One region of the Methylotenera versatilis 79 genome, then DNA from elsewhere that is predicted to be linked to it. Evidence: riboswitches for the same ligand, from Rfam matches in the RefSeq annotation. Region 1 holds a riboswitch; the other holds the start of a gene.
What was found. A riboswitch is a leader RNA that binds a small molecule or an ion and turns the genes downstream of it on or off. The one in region 1 is predicted to bind cobalamin.
Positions count from the first base shown of each region.

Region 2: another riboswitch for cobalamin. It lies ahead of METVE_RS0107665 (ribonucleoside-diphosphate reductase subunit alpha); the one in region 1 lies ahead of METVE_RS0103135 (TonB-dependent receptor).

Region 1 covers NZ_ARVX01000001.1:595,823-603,506, reverse strand. Annotated here, with positions in the region: gene METVE_RS0103150 (DUF2237 family protein) at 1-9, shown strand, start outside; gene METVE_RS0103145 (cell division protein ZapA) at 513-818, opposite strand; gene METVE_RS0103140 (hypothetical protein) at 815-1,051, opposite strand; cobalamin riboswitch at 1,247-1,473, shown strand; gene METVE_RS0103135 (TonB-dependent receptor) at 1,625-3,568, shown strand; gene METVE_RS0103130 (hypothetical protein) at 3,660-4,241, shown strand; gene bluB (5,6-dimethylbenzimidazole synthase) at 4,295-5,035, shown strand; gene cobU (bifunctional adenosylcobinamide kinase/adenosylcobinamide-phosphate guanylyltransferase) at 5,028-5,576, shown strand; gene METVE_RS0103115 (RNA-binding S4 domain-containing protein) at 5,600-5,821, shown strand; gene cobC (alpha-ribazole phosphatase) at 5,844-6,422, opposite strand; gene METVE_RS0103105 (adenosylcobinamide-GDP ribazoletransferase) at 6,427-7,227, opposite strand; gene cobT (nicotinate-nucleotide--dimethylbenzimidazole phosphoribosyltransferase) at 7,227-7,684, opposite strand, start outside.
Region 2 covers NZ_ARVX01000001.1:1,549,931-1,557,614, reverse strand. Annotated here, with positions in the region: gene METVE_RS0107680 (LysR family transcriptional regulator) at 1-96, opposite strand, end outside; gene metE (5-methyltetrahydropteroyltriglutamate--homocysteine S-methyltransferase) at 251-2,548, shown strand; cobalamin riboswitch at 2,652-2,900, shown strand; gene METVE_RS0107665 (ribonucleoside-diphosphate reductase subunit alpha) at 3,116-5,938, shown strand; gene METVE_RS0107660 (ribonucleotide-diphosphate reductase subunit beta) at 6,090-7,223, shown strand; gene METVE_RS0107655 (hypothetical protein) at 7,335-7,664, shown strand.

The DNA of each region.
Region 1 (7,684 bases):
TTGCGTTAAAACTAGCTGTCACAAGCTAGTTTTGAGTGCGAGTTTAAAGTGCAAATATTGTTCAAATGAAGCTGAGGCAAAGAATTTGAACGAATGCAGTACATCAAGTACGGGGAGTGAAAAACAACACGGGAATTTCGCTTTAAAAACAAAACCTATTCTCTGTGGTGTTGCCTGAGCCGTTATCCTGAACCAAAAAGGTCCAAGTGGTAACAACCTAAAGCGCTTAAGGTTCACTCGCCAAGGGTGCCTTAAAAGACATCCCAATTTAGAGCGCTCACACCGCGACTTGAATAGCTGAAACCTATAACGAAAACTAGTTCAAGGAATTTAAGACTCAAGCAACACCACAGAAAACAAGTTAAATGTTAAAACTAACTTGTGACGAACGGATGAATAAAACTGATTACAACAGCCTAGTTGAAGAACTAGGTTAAAAAGCCATGTTAACTAAACCAGTTTACTATTATTTAACCAATAAAGTTAACACATAAAAACGTTTAAAAACTACCTTATAACAGCTTTGTTTGATCAGTCATTGCATCGTCAATTTGATTCTGCATGGCACTAATCCTACGCTTATAATCGCCGATGTCAACATCGCCAGTCTTGGTATGCAGCAATTCGTGCGACAAATTTAGCGCGGCCATCATCGCAATACGTTCAATACCAATTACTTTTCCAGTATCACGAATATCGTGCATTTTTTTATCTAAATAACTCACTGCCTCAAGCAAACCTGCGCGCTCTTCATCCGTGCATGAAACGGTAAATTCACGTCCCATAATGGTTAAATCGATTGATCTCGCGATACTCATGATATTTCTTCATCCGTAGTAACTGTGCCAGAAGCAACCGCATCAGCTGGCATTGTTTCAAGCAGAATTTCAAGCTTTTGGCTCGCTAATAGCATATTGCTTTTTAAAGTATCGGAGTTTTGTTGTGCTTGCGTCAAGTTGCCGCGCAACTGTATATTTTCTTCGCGTAACGTTACGCACAAAGAAATGAGCTTGCTAATTTTATCTTCTAATCTTTTTAAATCTGCATCCATATCCCACTATAAAGGAAAAAAATCATTATAGTCAATAGCTAACGGTGACTATTCAAAGTAATTTAATATGTTTTAACCCACTTGTTGCGTAAACATTCAAGCGTTTGGTAATTGCTTAGCCAAGCACTTAAGTGATGGTTGCGAGTATTTATACCGCACTTGAATAAATAACAGGTGCAATAAAATTAAAGATATAATCCCGCCTAGTTGATAGGTGCCTAACGTTAATATTCGATTAACAAAGGTGAAACTGGGAAATAAGTGCGTTTAGTTGGTATTTAAGACTAAAAACAATGCTTATGCTGCCCCCGCAACGGTAAGTGAGTGTAGTTTTGCAAATCAAGCCACTGAGTGAAATTAACTTGGGAAGGCGCAAATCATTCCTCATAAGCCCGGAGACCGGCCTACAACAAACTCGTTAGGAAATACCGCGGGGTGACGGTAATCAAAACATCATGTGCAATTAAAATTGACGTCAATTTTTTGTATATTTCGTTCTGGTTTTACAAACATTTCCGGTATTCCTCATTATAAAAACACGCGGGGTCGCGTGATAAACAGGGATATCCACCAATGAAACAGTCTATTATTGTCAGCTTAGTCGGCTTGGCAATCACTTCTCCACTTTTTGCCGCTGAAAATATTAATTTAGATGACGTGACCGTTAAAGCGAATCGCTTTGAGCGCAAAGATACCGAAACCACTTATGCTTCAGAAATTCATACTGCGAAGCAAATTGAGGACTCTGGTGTTACGACACTTTATGACTATCTAGCGCAGCAAACGTCACTAAATGTGTCACCTAACATCGGTAATCGAGCTACTCCAGCGATTAATTTACGTGGTTTTGGTACCGAAAATGGCTATCAAAATGTAGTCATAACTATTGATGGTCAGCGTCTAAATAATATTGACTTATCTCCCGCTCTACTCGCTGGTATCCCTCTTGGCAATGTTGAGCGTATTGAGATTGCTAAAGGTAGCGGTTCTGTACTTTATGGTGATGGGGCGACTGCTGGTGCAATTCAAATTTACACTAAAAATAAAACGGGCATCTCATTAAGTAGTTCATTAGGTAATTTCGGTCAAAAGAACTCATTAATTACTGCTGGGATTTCAGAGCAATATATTGATTTGTCTGCGAGTTTATCGCATGACAGTAATGATGGTTTTAGTAAAAAAGATGTTACAGGGCACAAAGACCAATTTACCAGCAACAGCCAAAACGTAAAACTGAAAATTAAGCCCACTGAAGATTTGCGTTTTTTTGCAGAAGGTACAAGTTCACGTAATGATATTAGATACGTAAACACACTTACTAAAGCTCAGTTTAGAGACAATCCAAGACAAAGTGGCCCATTTCCTTATACTCACCAATCATTTAATAGTGACCAATGGCGAATTGGAACTGAATTCAATATTACAAAAAATATACAAATTAGTGCATTCCATTACCAAGAAGATAAATACTCAGATTTTATTTCTGCATTTCCATCTACAGCTAATTATAACTACGACTCGAACGAAGTAAATCTAACCTATAAAAATGAGTTTTTAAATGCAATTGTAGGTTATCAAAATTTTGATGGTGAAAGAAAATCTGTAAGAGCTTTTGGTACACCTAAAGACACATCGACTAAAGATAATTATGCGTTCTTTGCCCAAGCTGAATATCGTATTGATAATTTAACGTTATCAGCAGGTGGTAGAAACGAAAATGTTAAATATAAGATATCTCCCATAGGTGGACCTATTGATAAAGCATCAAATGATATCGACGCATGGGACATTGGCGCAAATTATCGTATCAATAATGAAGTCAGTGTTTTTACAAACTACAATCTTGCGTATCAAGCGCCTGACCTTGATCGTTTATATGATTTTTTTGGGGGTGGCTTTAATGGGTTTATTGATCCTGCTAAAGTTAAAACGCTTAATGTCGGTTTAAATCATGTTGTTGAGAATAATCGTTTAAAACTAAATGTATTTCATGCGAAATTAGACAATGAAATTTACTTAGATCCAACACTTGGATTTTTTGGTACAAACTCAAATATTGATAAATCATCAAAATATGGCTTTGAAGTACAAGATTACTTTAAATTTAATCAAAATTTAAATGCTAGCGTAATTTATAACTATACTCGCGCAATTATTGATAAAGACGTTACACTTAGTAATGCAACTGTTAGAAATAAAGACTTACCAGGAGTGCCGAAACATACCATAGTTGCCAATTTGAACTATCATTTTTATGAGCATGCCAATTTAAATCTTAACCATACATGGCGTTCAAAAGCCTATTCATTTAAAGACTTTCAAAACAATTTGGATCAAAAGCAGGATGACTACAACTCAACTAGCATCGCACTAAATTATCAGTACAAGAATTTGAATTTCTTTACATCAATTACTAATTTGTTTGAAGAAGAGAACTCAATTCAAATTGCTGATGACTCAATCTATCCTGTCGATTTCGTGCGTACTTGGCGCGTTGGAATGCGCGCAGATTTTTAAGTTTTAATCGTTCATTTGAAAAATAAAAGCTACATAATGGTATGATTCGTCATTACTAATTTGTGGCTTTTAAAGCGCAGGGCAATCATCTATGCAAAATCATTTAACATTATCAAAACAACTGATTATCGCGGCAGTTATTACATTTTTTATGCTGTTAACGCGCGGCAGTCATGTGTTGACGCATGTTTCATTGCCTGATGCCAGTTTAGTATTGTTTTTATTAGGCGGTTTATTGTTAAAACGCGCTACTTGGTTTATTGTATTTTTTGTATTAGCCACGGTGATTGATTTTGGCGCTGCTGCGTTTGATCCTGCACAAGGCTTTTGTTTAACAGATGGCTATTGGGGTTTGATTCCTGCTTACGGCGCAATGTGGTTGGGCGGTTTATGGTTAGCTAAACAAAAAGACACATTCGCCGCTAATGTAAGTGCTGTGTTGTCTTATATCTTAGTGAGTGTAGGAACGACATTTGTTGCTTTTGTTATTTCTACTCAAACTTACTATTTGTTTTCTGGCCGTTTTCCAGCTGAAGGTTTAGTCGAGTCTATGCGACATGGTTGGGAATATTTGCCAAACTGGATGGGATTCTCAATGATGTATTTTGCGTTTTTTTGGTTGAGTGTTGCGCTTTGGCGTAATGTTAAACCCTTGCAAACTTCAAAAATATAATCATGCATAATAAAAAAGTCGCTTAATTTAAAGCGGCTTTTTTTGTATTTAACATGTCTAATTCTCACGCATACAGCCCAGCGGAACAAGCCGCAATTTATAAAGTCATTGCTGAACGGCGTGACATGCGACATTTTCTATCAACAGCTGTTGCGCCTGAGGTTTTGCAGAAAATTCTGCAAGCTGCGCACCACGCACCTAGCGTCGGTTTAATGCAGCCTTGGCGATTTATCCATATTACTGATAATCAATTGCGTAAGAGCATTCATCAATTGGTCGATATTGAGCGCATTAAAACATCACAGGCCATTGGCGAGTTTGAAAATACAGCGACTGGGTTTGTTCATAATGGGTTTGATGCTAAAAGTGCTGAATTTTTACGCTTAAAAGTTGAGGGTATTTTAGAGTGTGGCGAGTTGTTAATTGCTACGCTCTGTAATAATCGTGAGCAACATATTTTTGGCCGCCGTACCATACCAGAAATGGATATTGCATCGGTGAGTTGTGCAATTCAGAATATGTGGCTTGCATCACGCGCGGAAGGATTAGGTATGGGCTGGGTGTCGCTTTTTGATCCAATTCAGTTAGCACAATTATTACAGATACCCGAAGACGCAACACCAATAGCCATACTGTGTTTGGGGCATGTGAGCAGCTTTTATAAAGCACCTATGCTAGTGGAAACGGGTTGGGCAAAAGAAAAGCCCTTAAGTGAAATGTTGATGGAAAATAGCTGGAAAACGAACGGTTCGCAAGGCGATAATTTGTCAGAAATGGGTTCAAAAAATGAATAAAGTAACGCTGGTTTTAGGTGGTGCACGTTCTGGTAAAAGTAGCTATGCTGAAAAGTTGGCGATTGAATCTGGCTTGCCAGTGACTTATATCGCCACTGCACAAGTTTACGATGATGAATTTAAGCAGCGTATTGCATTGCATCAGCAAAGCCGCCCATCACATTGGAAAACACTAGAAGTGCATCATCATCTTGCAGATGCGCTAGTAAATGAAGCCAAACCAAACACTTGTGTGATTGTCGATTGTTTAACATTATGGTTGGCGCAATGTATTTGCCCAGAGTGTGTGCCGCCTGAAAATGTGAAAGATACCGCTAAATTTTGGCAAGATACACGCAAGGATTTTCTGGATATTTTGCCGAAACTAGAAGGCAACATTATTTTAGTGAGTAATGAAGTCGGTATGGGAGTCGTACCTTTGGGGGCAATTAATCGTCAGTTTCAGGATGAGCAAGGCAGGTTGAATCAAGCAATTGCTCAACAGGCGCATGAAGTAGTATTTATTGCAGCAGGTTTGCCGCTTAAACTAAAAAGCGCTTAAATTTTAAGTATTAAAGGATATATATGGAAACCAGCACATTTGAATTAAAAGGCGAGTTTATTGCGCTGTGCGATTTGCTTAAAACGACTGGTATCGCCGATAGCGGCGGGCAAGGTAAAGCGTTTGTTGCAGACGGTATTGTGTTAGTAGACGGTGCGATTGAATTGCGTAAAACCGCCAAAATCCGCGCAGGGCAAACGGTGGAATGTTTCGACAATAAAATTTCGGTGATTGCAGCGACTTAACACTTAAATAAGCGCAAAATTCTTAAAGATTCACAAAATTAATTTTAGGCACAGCACCTGATTGAGCATCGCCAAACTCCAGTTGCGTGATACTGCCGTAATCAATATTAAAGCGAAATAAACCTTTCAGCGGCATGTTTAATACATGCGCAAGCAGGGCGCGTATCATGCCGCCATGCGTCACGATTGCAATATTTTCTGCAGAATGACTGCTTAAGATTTCATTCAAAAAATCGACTCCACGCACTTGTAATTGGCTAAAAGTCTCACCGTTTGGTGGTGCAGTTTGGGCATAATTTTGCGCCCACACATCGAAATGTTCACGTGGAATCGCATCCCAGGCATGTAATTCCCAATCGCCAAAATGTAGTTCTTTTAGACGAATATCCAGCATCGGAACGCCGATATTCAGCGAATGGGCTAACTTTTCGCATCGCTGTAACGGGCTGCTATAAACCGCATCAAATGCCATGTCAGCTAGTTTTGTTTTAGTTTTTTCAGACTCTTCAATAAATGTGGCGGCTACATCGATATCGCTTTGTCCATAACAAATGCCAGGTGCAATCTGTAAACGCGTGTGGCGAATCAATGTTAATTTCATGATTTTAATTTAATGTTTTAAGCGACCAAGCCAATACGCCTAAATAGAAGGCCAGTTCTGTTAATTGCTGGATGGCGCCTAAAGTATCGCCTGTGTATCCGCCTAAGTTCTTTTCCAGTTTTGCGCGCCACCAAAGCCACACAATCAAGCTTGGTAAGAGTGACATTAAAATATAATGAGCGATGTTTAAATGTGAGTGATCACTCACAATTAGCATGCCAACAATGCCTAAAAATGGTAATAAGCCAAAGATGTTCGCAATGACTAAATCGCGCTTGCTTAGTTGTGTCGCTAATGGTTTAGCTTTACCTACAGGTTTGGCATAACTTAAAGCCGCCATTAACCATACCGCCCATAAACGACTCAAAGCGTGCCCTGTGATTAAGGTGAGTGGAATTAAAATGGGGTTAAGACTATTAAGCGTTTGAAATTTAGCCATCAACATTAAAAATAATGCCACTGCGCCATAAGTGCCTAATCGCGAATCTTGCATGATAGTGAGTATTTGCTCACGCTCCCACCCGCCGCCAATGCCATCTGCGCTATCTGCTAAGCCATCTTCATGAAACGCACCAGTGAGGTAAATAGTGGCTGCCATGCTGATTAATACGGCGATAGTTTGCGGAAAGACTAGGCTGCCTGCGTAAAAGAAAACAGCACCAATCAAGCCGACAAAAATACCAACAAGCGGAAAATATTTGGCGGAATGATTTAAGTCTGATTCTTGAAAATGGGCAAAATTAGGCACAGGAATGCGCGTGAAAAAACCTAAAGCCAATAAGAAATATTGCCATTCTTTTTGCATTAAGTCGTCCTCTCAAGCTGGCTATCAATACTTTCATGCGCACTTTCACCAATACTTTCACTGACGCCTGCACTGGCGAAGCTGGCCATTTCATTTAAAAAATTAACCGCTGCTTCAATCAATGGATAAGCCAATGCCGCACCAGATCCTTCGCCTAATCGTAAATTAAGATTTAGCAGAGGTTTTGCTTTTAAATAATCTAACATTTGGCGGTGCGCGGTTTCGTTGGAGCAATGCGCAAATACACAATAATCCAAGATATTGGGTTGCAAATTGTAAGCGACTAATAAGGCCGCCGTTGCAATAAAGCCATCAATGATTAACAGTGTTTTATGTTCAGCGGCACTTAGCATTGCGCCTGTCATCATGGCAATTTCAAAACCGCCAAAAGTCGCTAAAGTCTGTATAGCATCTTGTCCGTTTAAGGCGTGCTGTTGAATTGCCTGTCTCAAAATAG
Region 2 (7,684 bases), 950 kb from region 1:
TGCCGATTGTGTTAGAAAAACACGCTCTGCAGCCAGCCCCAATTTTCCTGTTTCAGCGATAGCTTTAAGCGATTTTAAATGACGGATTTCTAGCATATTGAACTGCCTTACATTTTTAGGTATGAATTTAATTCAAATTTATCACAAAAACTTTCGCTTTATTAAAAAATTTCATCGCTTCACAATGCAAACCTTAGTTGATTCTCAACAGAGTTACCACAAAAATTTAGTGAATATTTAGGTGATTATAATGACAACAAAAATAGTTAAAGCCCATATTTTGGGTTATCCGCGCGTTGGTGCAAAACGCGAATTGAAATTCGCGCTGGAATCTTTCTGGCGCCGTGAATCTTCATCTGAAGATTTGCAAACTACAGCAACAAACCTACGCGCAACGCATTGGCAGAAACAGCAGGATGCCGACTTAGCCTTTATAACAAGCAATGATTTTTCGCAATACGATCACGTGTTGGATCACACGGTTTTATTCAGTGCACAGCCAAAACGTTTTGCTAAATTGCCTTTTGGTGAAAAAAGTATTTCGCCAGAAAATGCTTATTTTGCATTAGCACGTGGCAATTTAGAGCAACCAGCGATGGAAATGACGAAATGGTTCGATACGAACTATCATTATATCGTGCCAGAATTAAATGCCGATACGCAGTTTTCTATCAACGCGCATGACTTTTTAAATCAGGTTGACGAAGCGCTAAAATTGTCTAAAAACGTGAAACCTGTGCTGCTTGGCCCAGTGAGTTTTCTGTATTTAAGCAAAGCGCGCGGCGTGAACAAGTTAGATTTGCTGGATAATTTGGCCCAACAATACGCGCATTTACTACAAGAATTGCATGCAAAAAAAATCGAATGGCTACAAATCGACGAACCGATTTTTGCGCTGGATTTAGATGACGTTTGGCTCAAAGCCTTTGAGCGCGCTTATGCGTGGTTTAGGATTTCTCGCCCAAAATTATTGTTAACGACTTATTTTGCTAATATTTCGCGCTACCAAGGTTTGATTGCCACATTGCCTGTGGATGGAATTCACTTAGATTTAGTGCGCGCGCCAGAGCAATTAGGCCCGTGGGTGAATACGATTCCGAGTTATTGGGTGTTATCGGCTGGCATTATTGACGGTCGCAATATTTGGCGCACTGATTTGGATAAAGCATTGGCTTTATTAGAACATTGGGCGCAGCGATTGGGCGAGCGTTTGTGGATTGCGCCAAGTTGTTCGCTATTGCATACGCCAGTGACTTTGCAACATGAAGTTAAATTGGATATTGAAATAAAGTCTTGGTTGGCGTTTGCGGATGAAAAACTCATCGAGCTAAAAACCATTGCCAAAGCATTGAATCACGGTGTTGATTCTGTGGCAGAAGAATTAAGTATTTCACGTGCCGCCATCGCCTCACGCAATCAATCAGCGCGTGTGCATAATGCCGATGTAAAAGCGCGCATTCAGGGCTTGAATGATTTAAATGAGAACCGCGAAAGTACATTCAATACTCGCCAAATCACACAACACGCGCGTTTGAATTTACCATTATTGCCAACGACGACGATTGGCTCATTTCCACAAACGCCAGACATTCGCGCCAGCCGCGCCGCATTTAAAAAAGGCGAGATTAGCCAAGATAAATATGCGCTAGATATGGAATCGCACATTGCTTATGCTATCGCGCAACAAGAAGAAATCGGCTTGGATGTGTTGGTGCACGGCGAAGCTGAACGTAATGATATGGTGGAATTTTTTGGTGAACAGTTAGCTGGTTATGTGTTTACGCAAAATGGCTGGGTGCAAAGTTATGGTTCGCGTTGCGTTAAACCGCCGGTTATTTTTGGTGATGTTTATCGGCCGCATCCAATGACCGTTGATACCGCACGTTTTGCACAATCGCTTTCTACGCGTCCTGTAAAAGGCATGTTGACTGGCCCGATCACTATGCTGCAATGGTCTTTTGTGCGCGATGACCAACCACGCGAAACCACTGCTTTGCAATTAGCGCTGGCGATTCGCGATGAAGTGGATGATTTGCAAAATGTGGGTATCGCGGTTATTCAAATCGATGAACCCGCTTTGCGTGAGGGTTTGCCGCTACAAAAAGCCGCGTGGGCACATTATCTGGCTTGGGCAGTTCGCGCTTTTAAACTTTCTGCCAGTGTTGCCAAAGACGATACGCAGATTCACACGCATATGTGTTACGCGGAGTTTAACGATATTTTGCCAGCGATTGCAGCGATGGATGCGGACGTGATTACGATTGAAACTTCGCGTTCGGCAATGGAATTATTAGATGGCTTTGGTGAGTTTTCATATCCGAACGAGATTGGGCCTGGTGTGTACGACATTCACTCGCCACGCGTGCCAAGTATCGAGGCGATGGAAAAACTGATGAAACGCGCATTTGAAGTGGTTCCTGCAGAGCGGCTTTGGATTAACCCAGATTGCGGCCTAAAAACCCGAGGGTGGGATGAAACGAAACTGGCGTTACAAAACATGGTTAGTGTTGCTAAAACATTAAGAATAGCATTGGAGCAAACAGCGTAATTGTGACTAAAATAAAAAGTCTTATAAAACATACATATAGGAAATAAATTAAAATATTATCAATATATTGTGTTTTATCTGTTGAAATACCCCACCATATTGCGTTATAGTCTTTACATACGGTTCTCGAATTTCTGTCGAAATTCGAGATAAAAGGGAATCCGGTGCGAAGTTTGTAGAGCGAATTATTAGCTTGCAGACTTTAATTCCGGGGCTGCCCCCGCAGCTGTAATCAGCGAGTCATTTTGTATCTCTTTTGCCACTAAGTTTGGATGTAAAAATCCGCTCGGGAAGGCTAGCAAAATGATGAAGACCTGAAAGCCAGAAGACCTGCCGTGTGCATTTTTTGCGTCAAATCTAGGGTTAACTTAACAAATTCAGCGTTAACTTAACCATCAAAAATGATGCAAAACTATTTTTTTATAACGTTTGAGGCGGGGTGTCCTCGGCAGATGGAAAGTCATTCTTTTTGATTTTCTGCCATGCTGTTTTTAGTTACATATTTTTTGATTAAAAAAATGTGTTAAGTAAAGCGAACCTGCCCTTTATTAAAAAGGGAAAACCAAAATGGATGACGTAAGACCATCACAAAACGCTGATTCAGCACAATCCACATTATTACCAACGCTGCAAGTAATCCGCCGAAATGGCGCAGCAGTTGCCTTCACTCTCGATAAAATCTCTATTGCCATCACCAAAGCTTTTTTAGCAGTCGAAGGCAATCAAAGTGCGGCTTCGCAACGTGTGCGCGACCAAGTCGTCACATTGAGCCAATTGGTGAATAACGCGCTAATCCGCCGTTTACCTGCTGGCGGTTCTATTCACATTGAAGATATTCAAGACCAAGTAGAATTGGCGTTGATGCGCAATGGCAACCACGATGTAGCGCGCGCATACGTGCTTTACCGTGAAAAACGCAATGAAGAACGCGCCGCTGAAAAAGCCAGCCAAGTAAACACAGAACCTGAACACGCACTTAACGTGAATATCAATGGCAAATTAACGCCGTTAAATATTAAAGAGCTGACTGCGATGGTGAGTGAGGCTTGTCTAAACTTAGGAAACGCTGTTGACGCAAATGTAGTGGTAGAGCAAGCAGTGCGCGATTTGTACGATGGCATTCCGTTTACTGAAGTGTATAAAGCGCTGATTTTATCGGCACGTAGCTTGATTGAAACGGAACCGGCCTACAATTATGTGACTGCCCGTTTGCAACTGGATTTAGTGCGCGCCGAAGTATTAGGTGGACGTGTCAGCCATGCTGAGATGGATACACATTATGTCGAATATTTCCCACGTTATATCAAAATGGGTATCGATGCAGAATTGCTAGATCAACGTTTAGCGCAGTTTGATTTAACCAAACTTGCTGCTGCACTTAAAAAAGAACGCGATTTTCAATTTGGTTATTTAGGTATTCAAACGCTATATGACCGCTATTTTTTGCATATTGAAGAGCGACGTATCGAGTTGCCACAAATATTCTTTATGCGCGTGGCGATGGGCTTGGCGATTAACGAGATTGACCGCGAAACGCGCGCAATTGAGTTCTACAACGTGTTAAGTACGTTTGATTTTATGAGCTCAACACCGACTTTATTCAATGCCGGTACATTGCATTCACAATTATCCAGCTGCTATTTGACTACCGTAAGCGATGACCTTGAAGGCATCTATCAAGGCATTAAAGAAAATGCATTATTGCAAAAATACGCCGGCGGCTTAGGCAATGACTGGACGCCAGTGCGTTCATTGGGCGCACGAATCAAAGGCACCAATGGCAAAAGCCAAGGCGTGATTCCATTCTTGAAAGTGGTAAATGACACAGCTGTAGCAGTTAACCAAGGCGGCAAACGTAAAGGTGCTGTGTGCGGTTATTTAGAAACATGGCATTTAGATATTGAAGAATTTTTAGACTTACGCAAAAACACTGGCGATGACCGCCGCCGTACACATGACATGAATACTGCACATTGGATTCCCGATCTATTTATGCGTCGCGTGACTGAAGCGGGCGATTGGACATTGTTTTCGCCATCTGACGTACCCGATTTGCACGATAAATATGGCAAAGCGTTTGAAACTGCTTACGTGGAATATGAGCGTCGTGCTGAAAATGGCGAAATCAAGCTATTCAAGAAAATCCCCGCCTTGCAAATGTGGCGCAAGATGCTTTCTATGTTGTTTGAAACGGGCCATCCTTGGATTACCTTTAAAGACCCATGCAATATTCGCTCACCACAGCAACACGTGGGGGTTGTACATAGCTCAAACCTTTGTACTGAAATTACGCTGAATACTTCTGACACGGAAATCGCCGTTTGCAATTTAGGCTCTGTGAACTTATTACAGCATTTAACCGAAGTTAACGGCAATTTAGTGCTAGATAACGACAAGTTACAGGCAACCATTAAAGTTGGTATGCGCATGTTGGATAACGTAGTCGATATTAATTTCTACCCCGTAGGCAAAGCACGCAACGCCAATACACGCCATCGCCCTGTCGGCATGGGCATTATGGGATTCCAAAACTGCCTGCACGCTATGCGTATTCCTTACGCAAGTATGGAAGCGGTGAAGTTTGCTGACCGCGCCATGGAAGCGGTTTGCTATAACGCTTATTACGCATCTACGGTGTTAGCAGAAGAGCGCGGCGCATACTCTAGCTTCAAAGGCAGCTTGTGGGATCAAGGTATTTTGCCATTAGATACATTAGATTTATTGCTAGCTGAACGCGGCGGCAATGTTGAAGTCGACAGAAGCAAAACGTTGGATTGGGATGCGCTGAGAACACGTATTCAAAAAGTCGGTATGCGCAATTCTAATTGCGTAGCGATTGCACCGACGGCGACGATTTCTAATATTGTCGGCGTATCTGCCAGTATTGAGCCTGAATACCAAAACCTGTATGTTAAATCAAATCTATCTGGCGAATTCACGATTGTGAATGAGCAATTAGTTAACGATTTAAAAGCCCGTGGATTGTGGGATACGGTGATGGTATCTGACTTGAAATATTTTGATGGCTCACTGCAAAAAATTGAACGCGTACCTGCGGATTTAAAGCAACTGTATGCCACCGCATTTGATGTTGACCCAACTTGGTTAATTGAAGCGGCAGCGCGGCGCCAAAAATGGATAGATCAAGCGCAATCGCTGAATCTTTACTTTGCGGTACCGTCTGGCAAAAAACTGAACGATACCTATCTATTGGCTTGGCAACGTGGATTAAAAACCACTTATTACTTGCGCTCATTGGGTGCAACGGCAGCAGAGAAATCTACTGGCTCGGGCGGTGAATTGAACGCAGTTTCTTCAGGCAGCAATGCACCAGAAGAAGCACCGAAAATGTGTTCAATAGACAATCCAGAATGCGAATCTTGCCAATAAAAAACTAAAATTTCGTCGCGAAACGGCGTTGTATCAAAAAATTTATCGCTGACATACTTAATGTATGCTGCGCTCAAAATTTTTCTCACGCCTTGTTTCGCTTAGAACTTTTAATTTTCTGAAGTTAAGTAATTAAAGAATAAGGAAAAATATGCTTTCATTTGAAGATGAAGTTTACGTAGAGCCAGTAGCGCAAAAATTAGAAACAGTGCCTACATTAATAGCAAATACTGTGGCACCAGTCGCCGCAAATCAACCATCCATCTCAGGCCGTGTGAATGCCTCAGATAAACGGATGATTAACGGTCAAACTGACGTGAATCAACTGGTACCTTTTAAATACCATTGGGCCTGGGATAAATACTTAGCCGGTTGCGCCAACCATTGGATGCCGCAAGAAGTGTCGATGAGCCGCGATATTGCGCAGTGGAAAGATAGCACTGCGCTAACGGATGATGAACGCTTGATCGTTAAGCGCAATCTAGGATTTTTCACCACCGCTGATTCGCTGGCTGCCAATAATATCGTGCTAGGCACTTATCGCCATATTACCGCGCCAGAATGCCGCCAATATTTGCTGCGCCAAGGTTTTGAAGAGGCTATTCACACGCATGCTTACCAATACATTGTGGAAAGTTTGGGCTTGGATGAATCCGAAGTTTTCAATGCTTACCAAGAAGTGGCGAGCATTAAAGACAAAGATGATTTTTTGATTCCATTTATCAATATCTTGACTGACCCAGAATTTAAAACCGGCACGCCTGAAGCAGATCAACAGTTATTGCGTTCATTAATCGTATTTGCTTGCATTATGGAAGGCTTATTTTTCTACGTTGGATTTGTGCAGATTTTAGCGCTTGGTCGCCAAAACAAGATGCAAGGTGCGGCAGAGCAATATCAATATATTCTGCGTGATGAATCGATGCACTGCAATTTTGGTATCGACGTAATCAATACTATCAAACTAGAGAATCCACATTTATGGACAGCCGAATTCCGTGAAGAAATAAAAGGTTTGATGCAACACGGTGTTGAGCTTGAATATAAGTATGCAGAAGCGACAATGCCACGCGGCGTATTGGGATTGAATGCAACAATGTTTAAAGAGTATCTGCGTTTTATTGCTAACCGCCGTTGTCAGCAAATCGGTCTGGATGTGCTGTATCCAGGTGCAACGAATCCATTTCCGTGGATGAGTGAAATGATGGATTTGAAGAAAGAGAAAAACTTTTTTGAAACCCGCGTAACAGAATATCAAACGGGTGGCGCTTTAAGTTGGGATTAGAAAACCAGCTTAAATAAATAAGCATTGCCGAGATTTTCAGACTTAACACACAATTAAGCAGTAAAATTAAACACTAAAAATCGTCTTAATTTATAGATTGGACAAGTAAATATGGCTTATGTGTTTAAAAATGCTAGCGGCGTTGTGATTGCTGCAAGTGATTCTGAAAATTTTGGCGATGGCTGGGTATTTGTTGAAGATAACAGCAAGGAATATTTAGCATTTCTAGAACAAACATTGGCTAAAAATTCTTCATTTCGTGAAAGCGATATTCAGTTAGCGCGCGTGCTAGAAGACTTAATTAGCCTTTTGATTGAAGGCAATGTGATTCGATTTACCGATTTTCCAATTGCGGCGCAAAAACGGCTGAACGAACGCCAAAGCAGGCGTAAAAAAACGCAATTGTCGACATTGGCTGATGAACTTACTGATAATTATTAACCCAAAAATATGGTTAACTA